Regions from separate parts of the Stenotrophomonas sp. YJH_SMC_33 genome, predicted to be linked through region 2. Evidence: riboswitches for the same ligand, from Rfam matches in the RefSeq annotation. Region 2 holds a riboswitch; the other holds the start of a gene.

Region 1 (10,814 bases), on a different contig from region 2:
CCGGGTGCCCGCACTGCGGCGGGGTGTTGAAGCCGGACGTGGTGTTTTTCGGCGAGAACGTGCCGCGCGAGCGGGTGGAGGCGGTGCACGAGCACCTGCAGCAGGCCGACGCCGTGCTGGTGGTGGGCTCGTCGCTGATGGTCTATTCCGGCTTCCGCTTCGTGCAGGCGGCGGCCAAAGCAGGACTGCCGGTGGCGGCACTGAACCGTGGCCGCACCCGTGCCGACGACCTGCTGCAGTTCAAGGATGAACGCGATTGTGCTGAGGCGCTGGCGTCGGTTATCGAACCATCGGCTGGGTAGAGTCGACTGTCAGTCGACTCTACAGGCCACCCGCCGCCGCGAAACAGCGATCCATCCAGATGGTTGATCCGGGAGCCGCGCAGCGGTGCAATATGCCCCCCTACGTCGTCTCATCACCGTCTTGAGCCAGCTGTTCTCGCCGATCTCGTTCGGCCCCCTCACCCTGTCCAACCGCATCGTCATCGCGCCGATGTGCCAGTACTCCGCCGAAGACGGTCGCGCCAGCGACTGGCACGCCATGCACCTGGGCAACCTGGCGCAGTCCGGCGCCGGCCTGCTGATCCTGGAAGCCACGGCGGTCGAGCCGCGTGGCCGCATCAGCTGGGCCGACCTGGGCCTGTGGGATGACGGCACCGAGGCAGCGCTGGCGCAGGTGCTGGCCAGCGTCCGCCGCTGGTCGCCGATGCCGCTGGGCATCCAGCTCGGCCATGCCGGTCGCAAGGCCTCGGTGAACCGCCCTTGGGACGGCGGTAGCCAGCTGCCGGCCGACGATGCGCGTGGCTGGGCCACCGTGGCGCCGTCGCCGCTGCCGTTCCATGCTGCCGATCCGGCGCCGCAGGAACTGGACGAGGCCGGCATCGCCGAGCTCGTTGCTGCCTTCGCCGCCAGTGCGGTGCGCGCCGAGCGCCTGGGCTTCGAGCTGATCGAGCTGCATGCCGCGCACGGCTACCTGCTGCACCAGTTCCTGTCGCCGCTGAGCAACCGCCGCACCGATGGCTACGGTGGCTCATTGCCGAACCGCCTGCGCCTGCTCGTGGAAGTATTCGACGCCGTGCGTGCGGCGGTATCGGACAAGGTCGCCGTGGGCGTGCGCATCTCCGCCAGCGACTGGGTCGATGGCGGCTGGGATCTGGTGCAGAGCGAAGCGCTGGCCCAGGTGCTGGACGCGCGCGGCTGCAACTTCCTGCACGTTTCCAGCGGTGGCCTGGACGAGCGCCAGAAGATCACCGTCGGCCCGGGCTACCAGGTGCCGTTCGCAGCAGCGATCAAGGCCAAGGTGCGCATGCCGGTGATCGCGGTGGGCATGATCACCGAACCGGAGCAGGCCGAATCGATCCTGCGCCATCGCCACGCCGATGCGGTAGCGCTGGCACGCGGCATCCTCTACGACCCGCGCTGGCCGTGGCACGCTGCTGCCGCATTGCGCGACAGCGTGGAGCCGGCGCCGCAGTACCTGCGCTGCGAGCCGCGCGAGGCGCGTGGCGTGTTCAAGACGCGCTGAGGCTCACACCCGCCAAGCCGGCGCGATGCCGGCCTGAAGGTGATCGAACAGCGCGCGGATCTTGGCGGTGAAATCGCGGCGGTCGCTGACGCAGAAGTAGACCTCCATCGGTTCCGGGCGCCACGCGGTGTCGGCGCCGAACACCGCCTGCAGGCGGCCATCGCGCAGGTACGGCTCGGCCACGAAGGCGGCCAGCCGGGTGATGCCGGCACCGGCCGCCGCCAGCGTCGCCAGCGCATCGATGTCATCGCAGACCATGCTCGGTGGCAGCGCGGCGTCCACGCGCTGGCCGTCCTTCAGCAGGCCCCAGCGCAATGGCCGGCCATCGGTGGGGAAGCGGTGCAGCAGCCCGCGATGACCGCCCAGCTCGGATGGCTGTTGCGGGGTGCCGCGTGCCTTCAGGTAGGCCGGCGAGGCGCAGAACACGAACGGAACACGCGCCAGCTGCCGCGCCACCACCCCGTCCTCCAGCTGGGCCCCGATGCGGATGCTGGCATCCACCGCTTCCGGGCCATGCTGCACGGCGCGGTCGGTCAGGCGCAGCTCCAGCTGCAGTTGCGGGTAGCGCTGCTGCAGCGAAGGCAGCAACGGCGCCAGCACATGGCGGCCGAACGCACTGCTGCTGGCGATGCGCAGCGGCCCGGCCGGTTCGATGTCACCGGCGGTGACCATCGCCTGCGCGCGCGCCAGGTCGGCTTCGATGTGGCGCACCTGCGCCAGGTACAGCGCGCCGGCCTCGCTGAGGGCCAGCTGCCGCGTGCTGCGGTTCAGCAGCCGTACGCCCAGATGGGCCTCCAGCCGGTTGATGTTCTGGCCGACCGCGGTGGCGCTGATGCCAAGGATGCGGGCCGCGGCGGCAATGCTGCCGGTCTCTGCGGTGCGGGTGAAGCTGCGGATCAGTTGCAACAGGTTCATGACCGACCAGCTTGCCACGGGAAGATCAAAGTATCGCTTGGTACTGAACCAAGCAGGTCGGTTGCACCCGTGATCATCCGGCCGCTGGGCAGGGCGCTGCCCTACACTGTGGCGATGCGCCCCGATTCCATTCTTACCCTGTCCTGCCCCGACCGTACCGGCATCGTCTATCGCGTGTCCGGCCTGCTGTTCGACCACGGCTGCAACATCCTCGACGCCCAGCAGTTCGGCGACGAGGAAAGCGGCCGCTTCTTCCTGCGCGTGCATTTCGATCGCGATGCCGGCCTGCCGCTGGAGACCGTGCACGCCGCGATGGCCACGCTCGCCCAGGACTTCGGCATGGACTGGCAGCTGCACGATGGCCGCCGCCGCGCACGCCTGCTGGTGCTGGTCAGCAAACAGGGGCATTGCCTCAACGACCTGCTGTTCCGCGCCCACAGCGGCCAGCTGAAGGTCGACATTGCGGCGGTGGCGTCCAACCACGCCGACTTCGCGCCATTGGCCGCCTCCTACCAGGTGCCGTTCCACCACCTGCCGGTGACCGCCGATACGCGCGCGGTGCAGGAGCAGCAGATCATCGACCTGGTCGAGCGTGAGCGCATCGACCTGGTGGTGCTGGCGCGCTACATGCAGATCCTGTCACCCACGCTGTGCCGCGCGCTGGCCGGCCGTGCGATCAACATCCACCACAGCTTCCTGCCCAGCTTCAAGGGCGCGCAGCCGTACCACCAGGCGCACGCGCGCGGGGTCAAGATCATCGGTGCCACCGCGCACTACGTCACCGAGGACCTGGACGAAGGCCCGATCATCGAACAGGACGTGGCCCGCGTTGACCATGCGATGGCGCCGCGCGAACTGGTGCGGCTGGGCAGTGATACCGAATCGCTGGTGCTGGCGCGTGCGGTGCGCCGCCATGTGGAACACCGCATCCTGCTCAATGGGCATCGCACGGTGGTGTTCCGGTAATCGCCCATCCCGCGTCCGCCGGGCATGGCCCGGCGCTACCCATGGGCGCGATCCGGTAGCGCCGGGCCATGCCCGGCGGTCGCGCGTCAGGCGAGCGTAATCCCCGCCTTGCCCAGCGCCTCGCGTACCATCGTATCGTTGGCCTCGGTCACCGGCCGGGTCAGCTCCCACAGGAACTTCACCTTGAAGCCGGACTTCACCGCGTCCTGCGCGCTCCACAGCACGCAGTAATCGCGGGCCAGGCCGCACACGTGCACTTCGCGGATACGGCGCTCATGCAGCCAGCCGGCCAGGCCGGTGGCCGGGCGCTCGCCATCGGGACCGTGGTTCTCGCGGAAGGCGCTGTACGAATCCACCTGTTGGCGCGTGCCCTTGCGCAGGATCAGGTCGGCCATGGCCCAGTCCACGTCCGGGTGCAGAGCGGCGCCATCGCTGCCCTGCACGCAATGGTCGGGCCACAGGGTCTGCGGCTGCGCGTGCAGCAGGATGGTCTCGAACGGGCGTTGGCCGGGGTGCTGGCTGGCGAACGAGGCGTGATCGGCCGGGTGCCAGTCCTGGGTGGCCACCACCGTGCGGTAGCGGCGCTGCGCCAGCAGTCCGGCAATCGGTGCCACCAGCGCATCACCCTGGTCGCAGGCCAGCGCGCCGCCCGGCATGAAGTCCGGCTGCAGGTCGATCACCAGCAGGGCGACGTCGGCGGGCAGGGCGGTCATGGCAGATCCACTACAAGAGAAGGGGCGACCAGCGTGGCCGCCCCTCGCTCACACGTCAATCGCCCTGCGGCGTCCCAGCGTCCTGCCCGTAGTACAGCAGGCCGATTTTGATCCGCTCGCGGCCGTTCTCGCGACGGTGGCGGTTGGCATCGCGCAGCGAATACACGCAGCCGCAGTACTCCTGCTGGTAGAACTGCTCGCGCTTGCTGATCTCGATCATGCGGCTGGCACCGCCGCCCTTGCGCCAGTTGTAGTCCCAGTACTGCAGGCCTTCGTAGCGCGAGGCGGCGCGGATGCCGCAATCGTTGATCTGCGCCATGTTCTTCCAGCGCGAGATGCCCAGCGACGAACTGATGGTGTCGTAGCCGTGCTCGTGCGCGTACAGCGCAGTGCGTTCGAAACGCATGTCGAAGCACATCGTGCAGCGGATGCCGCGTTCGGGCTCGTTCTCCATGCCACGCGCACGGCTGAACCAGTTGTCGGTGTCGTAGTCGCAGTCGATGAAGGGAATGCCATGCTGCTCGGCGAAGCGGATGTTTTCCTGCTTGCGCAGTTCGTATTCCTTCACCGGATGGATGTTGGGGTTGTAGAAGAAGATCGCGTAGTCGATCCCGGAGGCGGTGATCGCCTCCATTACCTCGCCGGAGCAGGGCGCGCAGCATGAATGCAGCAGCAGGCGCTTGCCGTTGGCAGGCAGGGTCAGGGTGGGGCGTTGGAACTCGGTCATCGTCAGGTACCGCATGGACCGCCGGCAACGGCGGTGGCCCATGCATCTGTGCGTGGGTGGACAGGGCTGGCCGGATACCGTGAAAAGGACGCACGCGGCCGCACTGCCCGCACGCGCAGGTCAGCGACGGCCCCGGCACCCTCCCCGCGGAGAGTCCAGGTCGAGTCAGGGGACGGTCGTGTCCCCCGGCCGGGGCCGGTATTCGGGCTGATGGACACGGGCCGCAGCCCACCTACTACCTGCCGCTTCCCAGGCGCGAGCCCAGTGCTGTTGGCAGGATTCGTTTCCATTCACCGCTGCGGGGCAGCTCCGGAATGGGCGCGCCAGGCGCCTTCACCGGATTCCCGTTCAAATCCCTGTCGCCATCAACGCTGCGGCGGGGATACCTTCGGCGTGCCCACGGTGGACGCGTCGAGGGCAATGGTCAAGGATCAATGAAAGCTCGGGGCTCTGGTCCGTTTCTCAGGCCGTGAGAGCGCCGCTTGCCATACTGGGCATCGACAGACGGGAGGTGGCTCGTGGCGGCGAAGTACTGCGATCTGGTCATGAAAGGCGGCATCACCAGCGGCATCGTGTACCCCAATGCGGTACTGGCGCTGGCGCGCGAGTATCGCTTCAAGAGCATCGGCGGTACCTCGGCCGGCGCCATTGCTGCGGCGGTGGCGGCTGCGGCGGCATGCGGCGATCGTCGCCAGCAGGCCGGCGAGCACCTGCCCAGTGATGCCGGTTATGGGGGGCTGTCGGCGGTGTCGGCGCAGCTGTCGCGGCGCGGGTTCATCTACAGCCTGTTCCAACCGGCGCGGGGCGCGCGTGCGGCCTATCGGCTGCTGGTGGTGCTGACCGGCAATGCGGGCCTGCCACACAAGCTGCTGTGCCTGGCGGTGGCGGTATTCGAGATCGCGCCGCTGGAAGTGCTGGTGTCGCTGGCGCTGCTGCTGGGCCTGGGCGGGTGGGGCGGCGGCTGGAGCGGTGTGGCCGCCACGCTGCTGCCGTCGCTGCTGTGCGCCTACGGTGCCGGTGTGGCCGGTGCCGTGCTGCGCGTGGCCCGCGTGGCACGGCGCAACCTGCTGGGCCTGTGCAGTGGCCTCGGCCGCGATGCACGCAAACCGGCGTTGACCGAGTGGCTGCATGAGTGCCTGCAGCAGTTGTCAGGCAAGCCACTTGATGCACCGCTGACCTTCGCCGACCTGCACGACGCACCGCGCTATGCCGGCGAGCCGGACAGCCCGCACGCGATCAGCCTGCAGATGATCACCACCTGCGTCTCGCACAACGAGCCGCGTACGCTGCCACTGGGCGGCGCGCAGTTCTGGTTCCTGCGCGAAGAGTTCGAGCAGTTGTTCCCGGCCAGCGTGGTGCAGTGGCTGGTGGATCAGGCTGGCCCGCCGCTGGACGTGGAGGGGCGGCAGTACTACCACCTGCCGCAGGGCCCGAAGCTGCCGGTGCTGGTGGCCACACGCATGAGCCTGAGCTTCCCGTTGCTGATCAGCGCGGTGCCACTGCACGAACCCTCGCGCCGCGAGCGCCGCTGCGAACCCACCGCGCCGGCGGCCGACCCCGAGCACAACGTGGCCGACAGCATGGAAGGGCTGACCAGCGCCGGGCAGGCTTGCGGTCCGGTGATCACCGCCTTCCGCATCTGCTGGTTCTCCGATGGTGGCATCAGCAGCAACTTCCCGATCCATCTGTTTGACGCCGCATTGCCGCGCTGGCCGACCTTCGCCATCAACCTGGTCTACCCGCAGCACGCCGAAGACGTGAGCCAGGGCAGCGGTAGCCGGCAGGCACTGGAGCATGCCGTGTTCCTGCCCACCGAGAACCGCCACGGCTGGCAACGGCATTACCAGTCCATTGCCACGCCGCTGGCCGCAGCCGAGCTGGGGCGTTTCCTGTTCGCGGTGGTGGCGACCATGCAGAACTGGCGCGACCTGCTGCAGGCGCGCGCGCCGGGTTATCGCGACCGCATCGTGCATGTGAGCCTGCAGGGCGACGAAGGTGGCATGAACCTGGACATGCCGCAGGAGGTGCTGACCCGCATCGCCGACAAGGGCAGCCTGGCCGGTGCGCGGTTCTGTTCGTTCTCGTTCGAGAACCACTACTGGATCCGCTGGCGCAACCTGGCCTCGGCCTACCAACGGTACACGCTGGAAGTGGCCCGTACCGACGACCCGGCGCAGCAGGTACTGGCCTATCGCGCGGCGTACTCGATGGTCGCTCGCGGCGAACCGACACCGCCGTCGTACAAGCTGGGCTCGGAAGACAAGCGTCGCGGCTCGCAGCAGCTGTGGGCGCAGATGGTCGAGCAGGGCCGAACCTGGGAGGACCTGGGCCCTGACCTGACCGACGGCGCACCGCGTCCGCTGCCGCAGATGAAGGTGACGCCGATCTACTGAGCGCGATCGATACAATCGTGCTTCATGCTGCAAGGAGCTGTGGATGTCTGCCCGCCAGGAACTGTTGGATCTGCTTGAACGCCTTGATGCCCGCGACCCGGAGCACCTGCCGGTGGTGCCACTGGCCGCGTACTTCGAAGGCAATGATTTCGAAGAATGCATCGCGCCCAACCAATGGGGTTTCGGCCGTCCGCCGATTGCCGAGCTGTACGCGCGCCTGGCCGCGATTGCCGAAAAGCCCGAGGTGGAAGGCGTGTATGTAGGCCTGCACCAGGACTGGAGCAGCGCATTGGAAGACGACAGCGAATGGCCTGCCGCAGAGAACGTGCACGTGCTCACCCGCGCCGACGTCGAGACCGTGGAAGGCTGGCTGCAGGGTCTGGAATGCGACGGTGTGGGTGAAGGCTGGCCCTACGGCCAGCACATCGACGCCCCCGTACCCTCGCAAGGCCACCGCGTGCTGACCGTGTATTGGGATTAGTAGATCCACGCCACGCGTGGATGCATTTCGCGCACGGCCAGAGCGTGCCCACCAAGGTGGGCACCTACCCGTTGCTTCAGTCGAGCATGGCTCGACTCTACAGGGGTGCAGGGCGCAGCCCTGCCGAACCAACCCTACCGCCCCGGCAACTGCGCGAACGCGCGCTGCATGCAGTCCTCGCGCGGGCACACCCGGCACCCCGGGCCGATCGACACCGAATTGCCCGGGCTCTGCACATCCAGCCCCAGCGAATACACCAGCCGTTCGGCATGCTGCAGATCGCAGCCCAGCGCCACCGCGAAGGTCTTGCGCGGCTGGCCATGACCGACCGGACCACTGCTGACCTGCCGTGCCAGCCAGAAATGCCGTCGCCCATCGGGCATGCGCGCGGTCTGGGTAAGGATGCGCCCGGGCTGGTTGAACGCCTCGTAGACGATCCACAGCGGGCACGAACCACCCACCTGCGAGAAGTGGAAGTCGGTGGCCGAATGGCGCTTGGACACATTGCCCGCGCGGTCCACGCGGATGAAGAAGAACGGCAGCCCGGGCGCGCTGCGCCGTGCCAGCGTGCTCAGCCGATGGCAGACCGCTTCGAAGCCGACGCCGAACTGGTGTGCCAGCAGTTCGATGTCGTAGCTGCTGGCCTCGGCCGCACGCAGGAAGCGCATGTACGGCATCACCAGGGCGCCAGCGAAATAGTTCGACAGACCGATGCGGGCCTGAGCGATGCGTGCCTCATCGGTGAAGCCGGCACGTGCCACCACCGCATCGATCTGCGGCAGGTAGCCGTGCAGGGCCAGCTCGGCGGCCATCTGGAATGCCTGCTGGCCTGGCTCCAGGTAGTCCGGCAACCACAGCCGCCGTGCTTCGGCATCGTACTGGCGCTTCTCGCGCCCGGCCTGCAGCGCGGCCACTTCCACCAGCACGCCGTGGCGGTCGGCCAGCAGCTGGCGCAGGCGTGGTGCCACGTGCCCGGGCGACAGCCCCCACTCGGCGAACAGACGCTCGGCCAGCTCGTCCAGTTCGGGAATGTGGTTGTGCATGCGGTTGAAGAACTCACGCACCTGGTCGCCTGCGGGCAGGATGCTGCCGGCGCCGGGTTCGCCCAGCTGGAACTCCAGGGCGGCGGCATGCTCACGCAGCGCCAGGTGGCGGCGGTGCAGATCCAGCAGGGCGCGGCTGACCTGCGGCAGGTTGCCGGCCAAGGCGCGCAGCTCGGTCGCGCTGACCTCCGCCAGGCCCAGGTCGCGCAGGGTTTCGCCCAGCGCTTCCTGCAGCGCGGCAGGCTCATCTTCGTCGAATAGTGAGGAAACGTCGCCCAATACTTCGCCCAGCTTCTTCTGAACGGCCGGGGTGAGTGGGCGCTTGTTGCGCTCGATCTGGTTCAGGTAACTGGCCGACAGGCCCAAGGCGCGGGCCAGATCCACCTGGCTGTAGCCGCGCTGCTCGCGCAGCCGCAGCAAGCGAAGGCCAAGCTGCCGCTGGCTGGATGAATAATTCACAGAATTAACATGAATCGTCTGGCGTGTTGGCCAGATTAAGCGGATTCAGGCCGGAAATCGAGGTGGCTGCTGTGAATAATGCCAAGCATCTTTCGAGCCCGTGGGATTGTCGTCATGACTGTTGAAGCGCCCCGTATCCGCATGCTGATCGATGGCCAGTTCATCGAATCGGCCACCTCCCACTGGCAGGACGTGATCAATCCGGCCACCCAGGACGTGCTGGCCAAGGTGCCTTTCGCCACCACCGCAGAAGTGGACGCCGCCGTCGCCGCCGCCAAGGAAGCCTTCAAGACCTGGCGCAAGACCCCGATCGGCACCCGCGCGCGCATCTTCCTGAAGTACCAGCAGCTGATCCGCGAGAACATGAGCGAGCTGGCCCACATCCTCACCGCCGAACAGGGCAAGACCCTGCCCGACGCCGAAGGCGATGTGTTCCGCGGCCTGGAAGTGGTCGAGCATGCGGCCGCCATCGGCAACCTGCAGCTGGGTGAGTTGGCCAACAACGTGGCCAATGGCGTGGATACCTACACGATCATGCAGCCGCTGGGCGTGTGCGCTGGCATCACCCCGTTCAACTTCCCGGCGATGATTCCGCTGTGGATGTTCCCGATGGCGATCGCCACCGGCAACACCTTCATCCTCAAGCCGTCCGAGCAGGACCCGATGGTCACCATGCGCCTGGTCGAGCTTGCCCTGGAAGCCGGCATTCCGAAGGGCGTGCTGAACGTCGTCCACGGCGGCGAAGAAGTGGTCAACGCGATCTGCGACCACCCGGACATCAAGGCCGTGTCGTTCGTCGGTTCCACGCGCGTCGGCACCCACGTGTACAACCGTGCCTCGCTGGCCGGCAAGCGCGTGCAGTGCATGATGGGCGCCAAGAACCACGCCGTGGTGCTGCCGGACGCCAACAAGGAACAGACCCTCAACGCGATGGTCGGCGCCGCCTTCGGTGCGGCCGGCCAGCGCTGCATGGCCGCCTCCACCCTGGTGCTGGTCGGTGAAGCGCGCAACTGGGTGCAGGATCTGGTTGAAAAGGCCAAGACCCTGAAGGTCAGTGCCGGCACCGTGGCCGGCACCGACGTCGGCCCGGTCATCTCCTGCAGCGCCCGCGAGCGCGTGGAAGGCCTGATCGCCTCGGGCGTGGAGCAGGGTGCCAAGCTGGTGCTGGATGGCCGCAAGCCGCAGGTCGATGGCTTCGAGAAGGGCAACTTCGTCGGCCCGACCATCTTTGCCGGTGTCACCACCGACATGCGCATCTACCAGGAAGAAATCTTCGGGCCGGTGCTGGTCATCCTCGAAGCAGAGACGCTGGAAGACGCCATCGCGATGGTCAACAGCAACCCGAACGGCAACGGCACCGCACTGTTCACCCAGTCCGGCGCTGCCGCGCGCAAGTTCCAGGAAGACATCGACGTCGGCCAGGTCGGCATCAACGTGCCGATCCCGGTGCCGGTGCCGCTGTTCTCGTTCACCGGTTCGCGCGCCTCCAAGCTGGGCGACCTGGGCCCGTACGGCAAGCAGGTGGTGCTGTTCTACACCCAGACCAAGACGGTCACCGCGCGCTGGTTCGATGACGAGACGCTGAGCCACGGC
Region 2 (10,814 bases):
TCTACCCGGCCGAAAGCTACCACCAGAACTACATGGCGAACTACCCGCAGGCCGCCTACATCCGCTACTACGACGCACCGAAGCTTGCGGCGCTGGGCAAGCAGTTCCCGGCGCTGTACCGGCGCGAGGCGGCGCTGGTGCCGATGCGGTAGCCGGCATTCCCCCTTGGCCTGACCGACGCTCGGCGGTGCTCTCTGTAGAGCCGAGCCCACGCTCGGCTGCTGTTGGCGGAAGTGCAGCCGAGCATGGGCTCGGCTCTACACACAAAAAAAGACGCACGGCCATCCAGCCGTGCGTTTGGGAAGTATCGGCCGTGCCCCGATCAGGCCCGGCCGACAACGACATGCTAGGCTCGCCATCATCATGGGTACAGCACCAGATCGCGGGATATTCGATGGATACAGATGACCAGGCCTCGATGATTCCCCCCCGCTATCAACGGCTGTCGGATGAGTTGGCCGAAGCCATTCATGGTGGCCGCCTTCCGGTCGGCAGCCGCCTGCCTTCGCTGCGGCAGATGGCCCTGCAGCGCAGGCTCAGCCTGAACACGGTGATTGCCGCCTATCGCCAGCTGGAAGATGCCGGACTGGTGATTCCGCGGCCGAAGGCGGGCTTCGAAGTTGCGCCGCGGCTGTCGGTGCCGGAGCGTTCGCTGCGCGACACCCCATCCGCGCCCACCGCGCCGCTGCAGCAGGTCCTGATGGCCCGGGTACTGGAAGCACAGCGCCGCCCGGGTGTGGTCGATCTGGCCTTCGCCGGCCCACGTGGTCGCCAGTTCTATCCCGGCGCGCAGCTGGCCCGGCATACCGCGCAGGTGCTGCGCCACGGCCAGCAGACGGTGGAGACCTATGCGAGACCCAACGGCTCCCCCCGGCTGCTGGCACAGATCGTGCGCCGCAGTCCGCGCATGGGACTGCACACCCACGCCGAGCGACTCCTGCTGACCCATGGTGCGATGGAAGCCCTGCAGCTGGCGTTGCGCGCGGTCACCCAGCCCGGTGACGCGGTGGGCATCGAGGCGCCGTCCTACTTCAACCTGTATCCGTTGCTGGCCAACCTCGGCCTGCAGGCCATCGAGTTGCCCACCCACCCGCAGCACGGACTGGACGTGGATGCACTGGATGCGCTGCTGGAGCACAGGCCGCTGGCCGCACTGGTGGTGATGCCGACCGTGCACAACCCGCTCGGCTGCACCATGCCGACCGCCGCCAAACAACACCTGGCCGAACTGGTCAACGCACGGCAGCTGCCGCTGATCGAGGATGCGGTGTACGCCGAGCTGCAGTTCTGCGAACCGCCGGCACCCTTGCTGAAAGCCTTCGATCGCGATGGCTGGGTGATGGTGGTCGGTGGCTTCTCAAAGACACTGGCGCCGGATTACCGCATCGGCTGGCTGGATGGCGGCCGCTTCGCAGAGCGCATCGCACTGCTGAAGTTCCAGTCCACCGGCGGCGAGCCGCAGCTGCTCGGCGATGCGGTGGCCGCGTATCTGGAAGCAGGCAGCTACGAGCACCATCTGCACCGCATGCGCCGCCTGTACCGCGAACAGGTCGGGCGGCTGCGCCAGCTGGTGGCCGAACACTTCCCGGCCGGCACCCGCGCCACCGAACCGCAGGGCGGCTTCCTGCTGTGGCTGGAACTGCCGGGCGTGGACACGCGCGAGCTGTTCGAGCGAGCGCTGCTGGAGGACATCGTGTTCATGCCGGGCCAGGTGTACTCGCGCGGCGCACGCTACCGCCACTGCCTGCGGCTGTCGTGCTGCCAGAGCCTGGATGCGCGCTTCATCGGTGCGGTGGAGCGGCTGGGTGCGATCGCACGGGAGCTGGCGGCTGCAGCACGGTAGTGCCGGCCGCTGGCCGGCAACTGCATGGACGTGATTCATCGAGGTTGCCGGCCAGCGGCCGGCACTACCCCAGGTCGTCGAACAGATGCGCGCTCAACGCTTCACCATCCGCCCCCGGCAGATGCGGCAGCCGTCCCCAGCACGGCATCGGCAGGCGCTGCTGCAGCGTGGCGATGTTCTCGTCCTGGCGCTGCATCGCAGGATCAATGTGGTTGCCGATCCAACCCAGGCGGTCCACGCCGCTGGCCTGCAGTGATTGCGCAGTCAACCGCGCATGGTTGACGCAGCCAAGCCGCATGCCCACCACCAGCAGCACCGGCAGCTGCAGCGCACGCACCAGGTCGAGCTGGTCCAGCGTGGCCGAAACCGGTGCCAGCCAACCGCCAACCCCCTCCACCACCACGATATCGGCCTGCGCGCGCAGTCGCGCGAACGCGGCCACGATCGGCGCCAGTTCCACCTGCACGCCGTCCTCGGCCGCCGCCAGCTCCGGTGCCAGCGGCTGCCGCAGCGCATACGGGTTCAGGTCGGCATAGTCCGGCACCGGCCAGCTGGCCGCCTGCAGTGCCAGCGCGTCCTCGTTGCGCAGGCCCTGCCCCAGGTCTTCGCTGCCACTGGCCACCGGCTTCATGCCGACTGCACGCAGGCCGCGCCGGCGCAGCGCATGCAGCAGCGCAGTGCTGGCCGCGGTCTTGCCGATTTCGGTGTCGGTGCCGGTAACGAACAGGGCGGGCGGCAGCGTGGCAGGCAACGGCATCGATTGGCTCCAACAGGGCAACAGAGCGTGCATTATCGCCGGCCCGTCGCGCTTGCTAGACTGCGGGCATGTTCGCCAATGCCTCGCTCACCGGCAGCAAGCCGGAACAATACGCCCAGCTGCTGGAACAGGCCCGTGGCCTGGTCTACGCCGAGTCCGACCGCATCGCCAACGCGGCCAACCTCTCCGCACTGGTCTACCACGCCCTGCCCGACCTGAACTGGGTGGGTTTCTACCTGTACGATGGCAAGGAACTGGTGGTCGGCCCGTTCCAGGGCCTGCCGGCCTGCGTGCGCATCCCGCTGGACAAGGGCGTGTGCGGTGCCGCCGCCAGCCAGCGGGTCACCCAGCGCGTGGAGGATGTCGACGCCTTCCCCGGCCACATCGCCTGTGATTCGGCCTCGCGTTCGGAGCTGGTGGTGCCGCTGCTGCGCGGCGATGAACTGATCGGCGTGTTCGACATCGACAGCCCGAAGGTGGGCCGCTTCGATGCCGACGACCAGGCCGGCCTGGAAGCCATCGCCCGCGTGTTCGTCGAGGCGCTGGGATGAACGCACCCAAGCTGCGCAACATCGGCCCCAAGAGCGCGGCCTGGCTGCGCCAGGTCGGCCTGCGCAGCCGCGACGACCTGGTCGCGATCGGAGCGGTCGGTGCCTTCGTCAAGGTCAAGCGTGCCGGCTTCAAGCCCAGCCTGAACCTGCTGTACTCGCTGGAAGGTGCGTTGCTGGACTGCCACTGGCAGGAACTGAGCGAGCCGCAGCGCGATGCGCTGGTACAGGACTATGAAGCGCGCATCGCCGCGCATCCGCTGAAGGCGGCCGGCCCGGCGTCGGGCCCGGTGCATGAGCAGCGCTTCGATGCCGACGATGACGCGGAAGACAGCGTTGCCGAGGATGCGGACGAGGATTGACGGCATGGTAGTGCCGGCCGCTGGCCGGCAACTGCATGATCTTCGCAGCGTTTCCGAGGCTGCCGGCCAGCGGCCGGCACTACCGATGGGTCAGGGCTGCTGCAGCTCCAGCAATTCGCCCACCAGCCCGGCCTCACCGCGCTCCAGCCACACACGCAGGCGCGTGCCATGGTCGATGCGCAGCGCCCAGCACAGCGACATCGGCAGGCCGCAGACCTTCGACAGCACCATGCGCAGCGGGCCGCCATGGCTGACCACCAGCGTCGGCACCGGATCGTCATCATCGAGCAGGCGATCCAGCGCGCGCGCGATGCGCCGCTCGAAGTGGCCCCAGCTTTCGCCGTTCGGCGGCGGGAACGCATGCGGGTCAGCATGGAAGGCAGCCAGTGCATCCTCCGGCAGGTCGAACAGCGACTGCCCGTCCCAATCGCCGAAATCCAGTTCCTCCCATTCCTCGTCCGCTTCCACGTCCAGCCCGCGCGGCGTGGCCAGCGCCATTGCCGTGTGCAGCGCGCGCAGCCGCGGCGAACTGATCACCCGCTCCCAGGGCTGCGCGGCGTAGGCGTCGACCAGTTCCTGCGGCAGGCGGGCCAGCTGCGGTGGGTCGCTGCGGCCATCGAGGAACTCATCGCGACCGTTGCCGGCATGGCGGACCAGGTCGAGGATCATGCGTGCGTTCCGTACAGGCAACGCGGGGACAGCGGAAAACGGGCGGACATCGGCAACGGCACCACGGGATCGAGGGACCATTCTAAGGGCACAGCAAAGGCAGTCGAGCAGGCGCGACGCAACGGGACTGCCTGCGATGCCGTAGACTGCGCGCACTTCCAGGTGACCTGCGGCCACGGCCGGCAGGTTGAAACGGGAAGCCGGTGACGCGTGATTCCACGCCAGGCCGGCGCTGCCCCCGCAACGGTAAGCACGTCAGTTCCGGGCAACACTGCCACTGTGCCTCAGGCATGGGAAGGCGCCTGGACGGCGGCCTCGCGCCGCCCGGCGGCAAGCCCGGAGACCGGCCCGGAAGCCTCAGGTCGCGATGCGGTGGGCATGGCGCTGGATGACCGTGGCGTGCGCTGCGGCATCGGCGCGTGCCTGCCTTCGCGGCTCCTCCCCTTCGCCACGCGGGCGTGCGTGGCACCTGGAGTCCCCCATGAAGCTGCAGTCCCGAATGTTGTCCCTGGCCGTGCTGGCCGCCCTGCCCGCGCTGGCCCAGGCCGCCAATGACACCACCGCGCTCGACCAGATCCTGGTCACTGCGACCCGCACCCCGATCGCCCTGCAGGACAGCATCGCGCCGGCCCAGGTGATCGACCGCGCGCAGATCGAATCCAGCCAGGCCACCTCGCTGCAGGAACTGCTGCGCGGCCGCGCCGGCATCAACCTGACCAATGCCGGCGGCTTGGGCAAGCAGAGCTCGCTGTTCCTGCGTGGCACCAACTCCGGCCACACCGTGGTGCTGGTCGATGGCGTGCGCATCAACATCGCCGACCTCGGCCTGGCGATGTACCAGGACCTGCCGCTGGCACAGATCGAGCGCGTGGAGATCGTGCGTGGCCCGCAGTCCAGCCTGTATGGCGCGGACGCCATCGGTGGCGTGATCCAGATCTTCACCCGCCGCAGCCAGGGTGACTTCGCCCCGCATTTCCAGCTCGGTGGCGGCAGCAATGGACTGCGCGAGGCCAGTGGCGGCATTGGCGGCGGCACCGAACGCGGCTGGTTCGGCGCTGACATCGCCTACCAGCATTCCGATGGCATCGATGCCTGCCGCGGCTCCTCCTCGGTGTTCACCGCGGGCTGCTTTGCCGACGAGCATGACCGCGACGGCTACCGCAACCTGTCCAAGAGCCTGCGCGGTGGCTACACCTTCAACGACCAATGGAACGTGGAAGGCAGTGCATTGCGTGCCGACGGAAAGAACCATTACGACGGCTACTACAACTATTCGGAAACCCGCCAGCAGGTGCTGTCCGGCAAGCTGCGCTACACCCCGTCCGAACGCCTGGCGTTCACCGCCAATGTCGGCCGCAGTGACAACGAGTCGGACAACTTCGGCGACTTCGATGCCCGTGGCAGCGCCCAGACCCATCGTGACAGCGCCTCGCTGCAGGGCGACTTCGGCATGGCCGAAGGCCAGCTGCTGAGCACCGGCGTGGACTGGAGCGAAGACAACCTGGATGGCAGCAGCGCCGGGTACCTCGTCGACAGCCGTCGCAACACCGGCGTGTTCGTGCAGTACCAGGGCCGCTTCGGCCGCCACCAGCTGCAGGTCAGCGCACGCAACGACGACAACCAGCAGTTCGGCAACCACGCCACCGGCAGCGCCGGCTGGGCGATGGAAATGGGCCACGGCCTGCGCCTCAACGCCAGCTATGGCACCGCGTTCAAGGCGCCGACCTTCAGCGATCTGTACGACCCGTGGAGCGGCGTGCCGACGTTGAACCCGGAGAAGTCCAAGAGCGCCAACCTGAGCGTTTCGCAGCAGGGACAGGGCTGGCACTGGGGCCTGGACGTATATGAAACCCGCATCGATGATCTGATTACCTACGATGCGGCGACCTTCAGGATGCAGCAAGTGGAGAAGGCCCGCATCCGCGGCGCCGAACTGACCGGTGGCGTGCTGCTGGCCGGCTTCGACATCAACGCACAGCTCAGCTACACCGACCCGCGCAACCGTACCCATGGCAGCACCCAGTTCGACAACTGGCTGCCGCGCCGCGCGCAGCAGACCGCACGCCTGGACATCGACCGCCGCTTCGGCGACTTCCGCGCCGGTCTGACGGTTCAGGGTTCAGGCAAGCGTTATGACAATGCGGCCAACACGGTGAAGGTGGCGGGTTACGGTACGCTGGACCTGCGCGCCGAGTACGCGCTGACGCCGTCGTGGACGCTGCTGGCGCGTGCCGCCAATGTGTTCGATCGCCGCTACGAGACCGTGGCGTGGTTCAACCAGCCCGGCCGCGAGTACCAGCTGAGCGTGCGTTACCAGCCGAAATGAAGGCGCGCGCCGGGCATCGCCCGGCGCCTCCTGATGCCATCGACGCATGGCGTCGATCTACTGTAGAGCCGAGCCCATGCTCGGCTCACGCAATGAAAAGCAGCCGAGCGTGGGCTCGGCTCTACGCCCGAACGCCCGCGGCCAACCCCGGCAACTCACGCAGGTCGTCGATCACTGCCACCGCGTGCGCGCTGCCCAGGTCCAGGCCGCGCGGATAGCCGTAGCGCACCAGCGCGATCGGCATGCCCGCATCTTCGGCGGCGCGGTAGTCGGTCAACGAATCTCCCACCATCAGGCACGCCTCCACCGGCAGCGCGAAATGCGCGGCGATGTGCCGCAGCGGTTCGCCACTGGGCTTGCGCTGCGGCAGCGAATCACCGCCCAGTATCAGCGCGAACGCATCACCAATGCCCAGGTGCTGCAGCAGCGGCGGCACCAGTGCTTCGGGCTTGTTGGTGCAGATCGCCAGTGGCACGTCGCGCGCGCGCAGCTGCGCCAGTGCGTCGGCCACGCCATCGAACAGGCGCGGGCTGCGCAGCAGGCATTCACGGTAGTGCACCATGAACACCGGCATCACTTCGACCAGGTCGACCTCGCGGCCTGCCGCATGCACGGCCTGTTCGACCAGGCGGCGCACACCGTCGCCGATCCAGCCGAGCACGGTGGCTTCCGGCACGCGTGCCATGCCGATGTCCTCCAGCGTGCGGTTCAGCGCTTCGGCGATATCAGCTGCGCTGTCGACCAGCGTGCCATCAAGGTCGAACACGACCAGTGGATAGGGATACGACAAGGAACGGCACCTGCACGACGTGGGCCCCCATTGTACGCCGCTGGTTTCCGCGCCGATCCGCCTCAACCGATCCGGCGCGCTCGGGTGGCCAGGAAGGTGGGAAGATAACGGTCGATCAGGAAGCGCGGCCGCGGCTGCCAGTCTTCCATGAAGCGATCGATGACGAAGCCGGCATCCAGCTGGCCACCAATCAGCTCGGTCAGGCTGTGGCCAAAGGTCAATGCGTCGCCACGGGCCAGCTTCGCCTCGCGTTCGGCTTGCGGCAGGTCTTCCAGGTCCGAATAGGGAATGGCGTACTGCGGACGGATCAGGCCCTGTGCATCCAGCTGCGGATCGCGCGCACCCACGAACAGCACCGGATTGTAGAAACTGGCCATCAGCATGCCATCGCGCGCCAGCACGCGGCGGCATTCAGTCCATACCGGGCGCACGTCAGGGACGTAGAGGTTCGAGATCGGGTGGAACACCACATCGAAACTGTCATTGGCAAACACGTGCAGGTCGCGCATGTCACCCTGCACGGTGCGCAGCTGCAGGCCATCGCGCGCGGCGACCGCGCGGTCCTGTTCAAGCTGCCCGTCGGAGAGGTCGAACACGGTGACATCGGCGCCAGCGGCAGCAAGCACCGGTGCCTGTTGGCCACCACCCGAGGCCAGGCACAGGATGCGACGGCCGCGCACGTCGCCCATCCAGTCCAGCGGCAACGCGCGCGGCGTCAGGTGCACCTGCCAGCGGCCTGCGCGCGCGGCAGCAATCGTTGAGCTTTCCACCGCGCGCGACCATTCGCGCGCTTCACTGGCCTGGCGGTCCCACGCAGCACGGTTGTGGTCGATCAAGGCCTGTCCATGGTTCATGTGTCCTCCTTGCCCGGCGGGCGCCAATCCAGATCCTGGAAGGCCGGGCCGGCGAAGCACTCGCCCAGGAAGTCCAGGAATCGCCGCATGATAGCGGGCTGCTGTCGCCGTGATGCGTACACGGCATGAATGCCGAGCTCGTCCAGACTGAATTCGGGCAGCAGTTCGACCAGTTCGCCACTGCGCAGCATCGGCGCCACCTGGTAGGTCGGCAGCATGGCGATACCGGCACCGGCCCGCACCGCCTCCAGCAGCAGCGATGCCTCGTTGGCACTGATGTTGCCGCCCACAGCCACCGACAGCGAACGGCCATCGCGGTGCAGCTGCCACAGGCTCTTGCCGACGTAGTGGTGGGTCAGGCAGTTGTGCGCGGCCAGGTGTTCGGGAGCGGTTGGCGTACCGCGCGCCTCCAGGTAGGACGGCGTCGCGCACAGCACCGAGCGGCAGGTCGCCAGCCGCCGTGCGATCAGGCTGGGATCGATCTGGCGCGCGATGCGCACGGCCAGGTCCACCCGTTCTTCCACCAGGTTCACGGTGCGGTCGACCAGCAGCAGTTCGATGCGCGCGGCAGGATGGCGCGCGACGAAACCGGCCACCGCTCGTGCCAAGTGGCTCTGCCCGAACGACACGCTGGCGGTCACCCGCAGCGTGCCGTGCGGTTCGGGATCATCGCTGGCCAGCTCGCCCTGCAGTTCCTCACTTATCGCCAGCATCTGCCGGAAGCGCGCCAGCGCCGCTTCGCCGGGGCCAGTCAGGCTGACCCGCCGTGTGGTCCGGTGCAGCAGGCGCGCGCCCAGCCAACCCTCGACCTCGGCCAGGTAACGGCTGACCATCGCCCGTGACATGTCCAGCACCTCTGCCGCTGCGGTCAGGCTGCCGCGCTCGGCCACCTCGACGAACACGGTCATGGCGGTCAATCGGTCCATATGCTCGATCCATGCAACAAACAAGCGCGTTATACGCTGTTTTTCGAGCGACTGCAGCGGCCTACAGTGGCCGCGTCCCCCCCCACACCGCCCCACGGAGTCCTGCCATGAAGATCGCCCTCGTCGGTTCCACCGGCAACATCGGCCGCCAGATCGCCCGCCACGCGCTGGCGAACGGCCACGAACTCACTGTCATCGTGCGCAGCGCGCAGGATCTTCCGGCCGAACTGGCCGGCGCCCATCCGGTGGTCGCCTCGCTGGATGACCAGGACGCGCTGGTCGCCGCCATCGCCGGCCACGACGTGCTGGCCAGCGCCTACGGCCCACGCCCGGGCGATGACATCGGCCGCGTCGGCGAGGTGGCCGCACAGCTGGCCGCGGCCGCGCGCAAGGCCGGTGTACCGCGCCTGGTGGTGGTCGGCGGTGCCGGCAGCCTGGAAGTCGCACCCGGCGTGCAGCTGGTCGATACCCCCACCTTCCCGGAGGCCTACAAGCCATACGCGCTGGCCCATCGAGAAGCCTTCAATCGACTGCAGGCGGTGGACGACCTGGACTGGACCTTCTTCTCGCCGGCCGCCGAAATCGGCCCGGGCGAAGAGCGTGGCCATTACCGCGTGCAGCCCAGGGCCTTCCTGGCCGACGCCAGCGGCCACAGCCGCATCAGTTATGCCGACTACGGCGCCGCGTTCGTCGCCGAGCTGGAAGCGCACAAGTACCCCAAGCAGATCATCACCGCCGCGTACTGATCCACGCACGTCCCATGTAGAGCCAAGCCCGCGCTCGGCTCTACGCGAACATGCAGCCGGGCATTGGCCCGGCTCTAGACAAGGCATTCCCATGCGTACCGCTGCCCTGCTGCTTCCCCTCGCCCTGGCCGCCACTTTCACCAGTGCGCCGCTGCTGGCCGCACCGGCCACCGCGGCGCCGACCACCGCGACGAAATCCCAACTGCACCTGCAGACCTTCCATCCCGGCCCGCAGGCAATGTTCTCGGTGTCCTCGGTGCTGATCGAAGGCCGCCACGACGCGATCCTGGTCAATGCGCAGTTCGGTGCCAGCGACGCGCGCAAACTGGTCGAGCTGATCCGCGCCAGCGGCAAGCAGTTGACCACGATCTATATCAGCCACGGCGATCCGGACTACTACTTCGGCCTGGCCACGCTGCAGGATGCGTTCCCGCAGGCGCGCATCGTCGCTACCGCGCAGACCGTTGCCCACATCCAACAGACACAGGCCGGCAAGCTGGCCTACTGGGGCCCGAAGATGGCTGCCGACGTGCCCGCGCGCATCGTGCTGCCGCAGGTGCTGGAGGGCGATGCCCTGCAACTGGAAGGCCAGCGCCTGCCGCTGATCGGCCTGGACGGACCGACCCCGGACCGCACCGTGCTGTGGGTGCCGTCGCTGCGCGCGATCGTCGGTGGCATTCCGGTGGTGGCGGGCGAGCACGTGTGGATGGCCGACACGCAGACGCCGAAGTCACATGCCGACTGGCTGCAGACCCTGCAGCAGCTGCAGGCGCTGAAGCCGAAGGTGGTGGTGCCGGGGCATTACGCGCCAGGTGCGGCGCTGGATGCCAGTGCACTGCGCTTCACTGCGGACTACATCCGCACGTTCGATATCGAAGCGGCAAAGGCGAAGGACAGTGCGGCGCTGGTGCAGGCAATGCAGTCGCGCTACCCGAAGCTGGATGGCGTCGCATCGCTGGAGCTGAGCGCGAAGGTGGCCAAGGGCGAGATGCA

The links. Region 2 has a riboswitch for cobalamin ahead of btuB (TonB-dependent vitamin B12 receptor). Riboswitches for the same ligand answer to the same signal wherever they lie in the genome.
Region 1: another riboswitch for cobalamin. It lies ahead of AC5P9W_RS10525 (epoxyqueuosine reductase QueH); the one in region 2 lies ahead of btuB (TonB-dependent vitamin B12 receptor).

The regions. Positions count from the first base shown of each region.
Region 1 covers NZ_JCAFVJ010000005.1:155,694-166,507, forward strand. The annotation lists gene AC5P9W_RS10500 (NAD-dependent protein deacetylase) at 1-302, shown strand, start outside; gene AC5P9W_RS10505 (NADH:flavin oxidoreductase/NADH oxidase) at 424-1,524, shown strand; gene AC5P9W_RS10510 (LysR family transcriptional regulator) at 1,528-2,439, opposite strand; gene purU (formyltetrahydrofolate deformylase) at 2,554-3,405, shown strand; gene pncA (bifunctional nicotinamidase/pyrazinamidase) at 3,492-4,118, opposite strand; gene AC5P9W_RS10525 (epoxyqueuosine reductase QueH) at 4,174-4,860, opposite strand; cobalamin riboswitch at 5,022-5,236, opposite strand; gene AC5P9W_RS10530 (patatin-like phospholipase family protein) at 5,391-7,238, shown strand; gene AC5P9W_RS10535 (YfbO family protein) at 7,282-7,719, shown strand; gene AC5P9W_RS10540 (helix-turn-helix domain-containing protein) at 7,854-9,221, opposite strand; gene AC5P9W_RS10545 (CoA-acylating methylmalonate-semialdehyde dehydrogenase) at 9,336-10,814, shown strand, end outside.
Region 2 covers NZ_JCAFVJ010000006.1:169,140-179,953, reverse strand. The annotation lists gene msrA (peptide-methionine (S)-S-oxide reductase MsrA) at 1-152, shown strand, start outside; gene AC5P9W_RS11835 (aminotransferase-like domain-containing protein) at 395-1,843, shown strand; gene bioD (dethiobiotin synthase) at 1,908-2,600, opposite strand; gene AC5P9W_RS11825 (GAF domain-containing protein) at 2,669-3,151, shown strand; gene AC5P9W_RS11820 (TfoX/Sxy family protein) at 3,148-3,510, shown strand; gene AC5P9W_RS11815 (histidine phosphatase family protein) at 3,601-4,179, opposite strand; cobalamin riboswitch at 4,323-4,545, shown strand; gene btuB (TonB-dependent vitamin B12 receptor) at 4,661-6,505, shown strand; gene gph (phosphoglycolate phosphatase) at 6,627-7,295, opposite strand; gene AC5P9W_RS11800 (class I SAM-dependent methyltransferase) at 7,358-8,149, opposite strand; gene AC5P9W_RS11795 (LysR family transcriptional regulator) at 8,146-9,075, opposite strand; gene AC5P9W_RS11790 (NAD(P)-dependent oxidoreductase) at 9,183-9,821, shown strand; gene AC5P9W_RS11785 (MBL fold metallo-hydrolase) at 9,913-10,814, shown strand, end outside.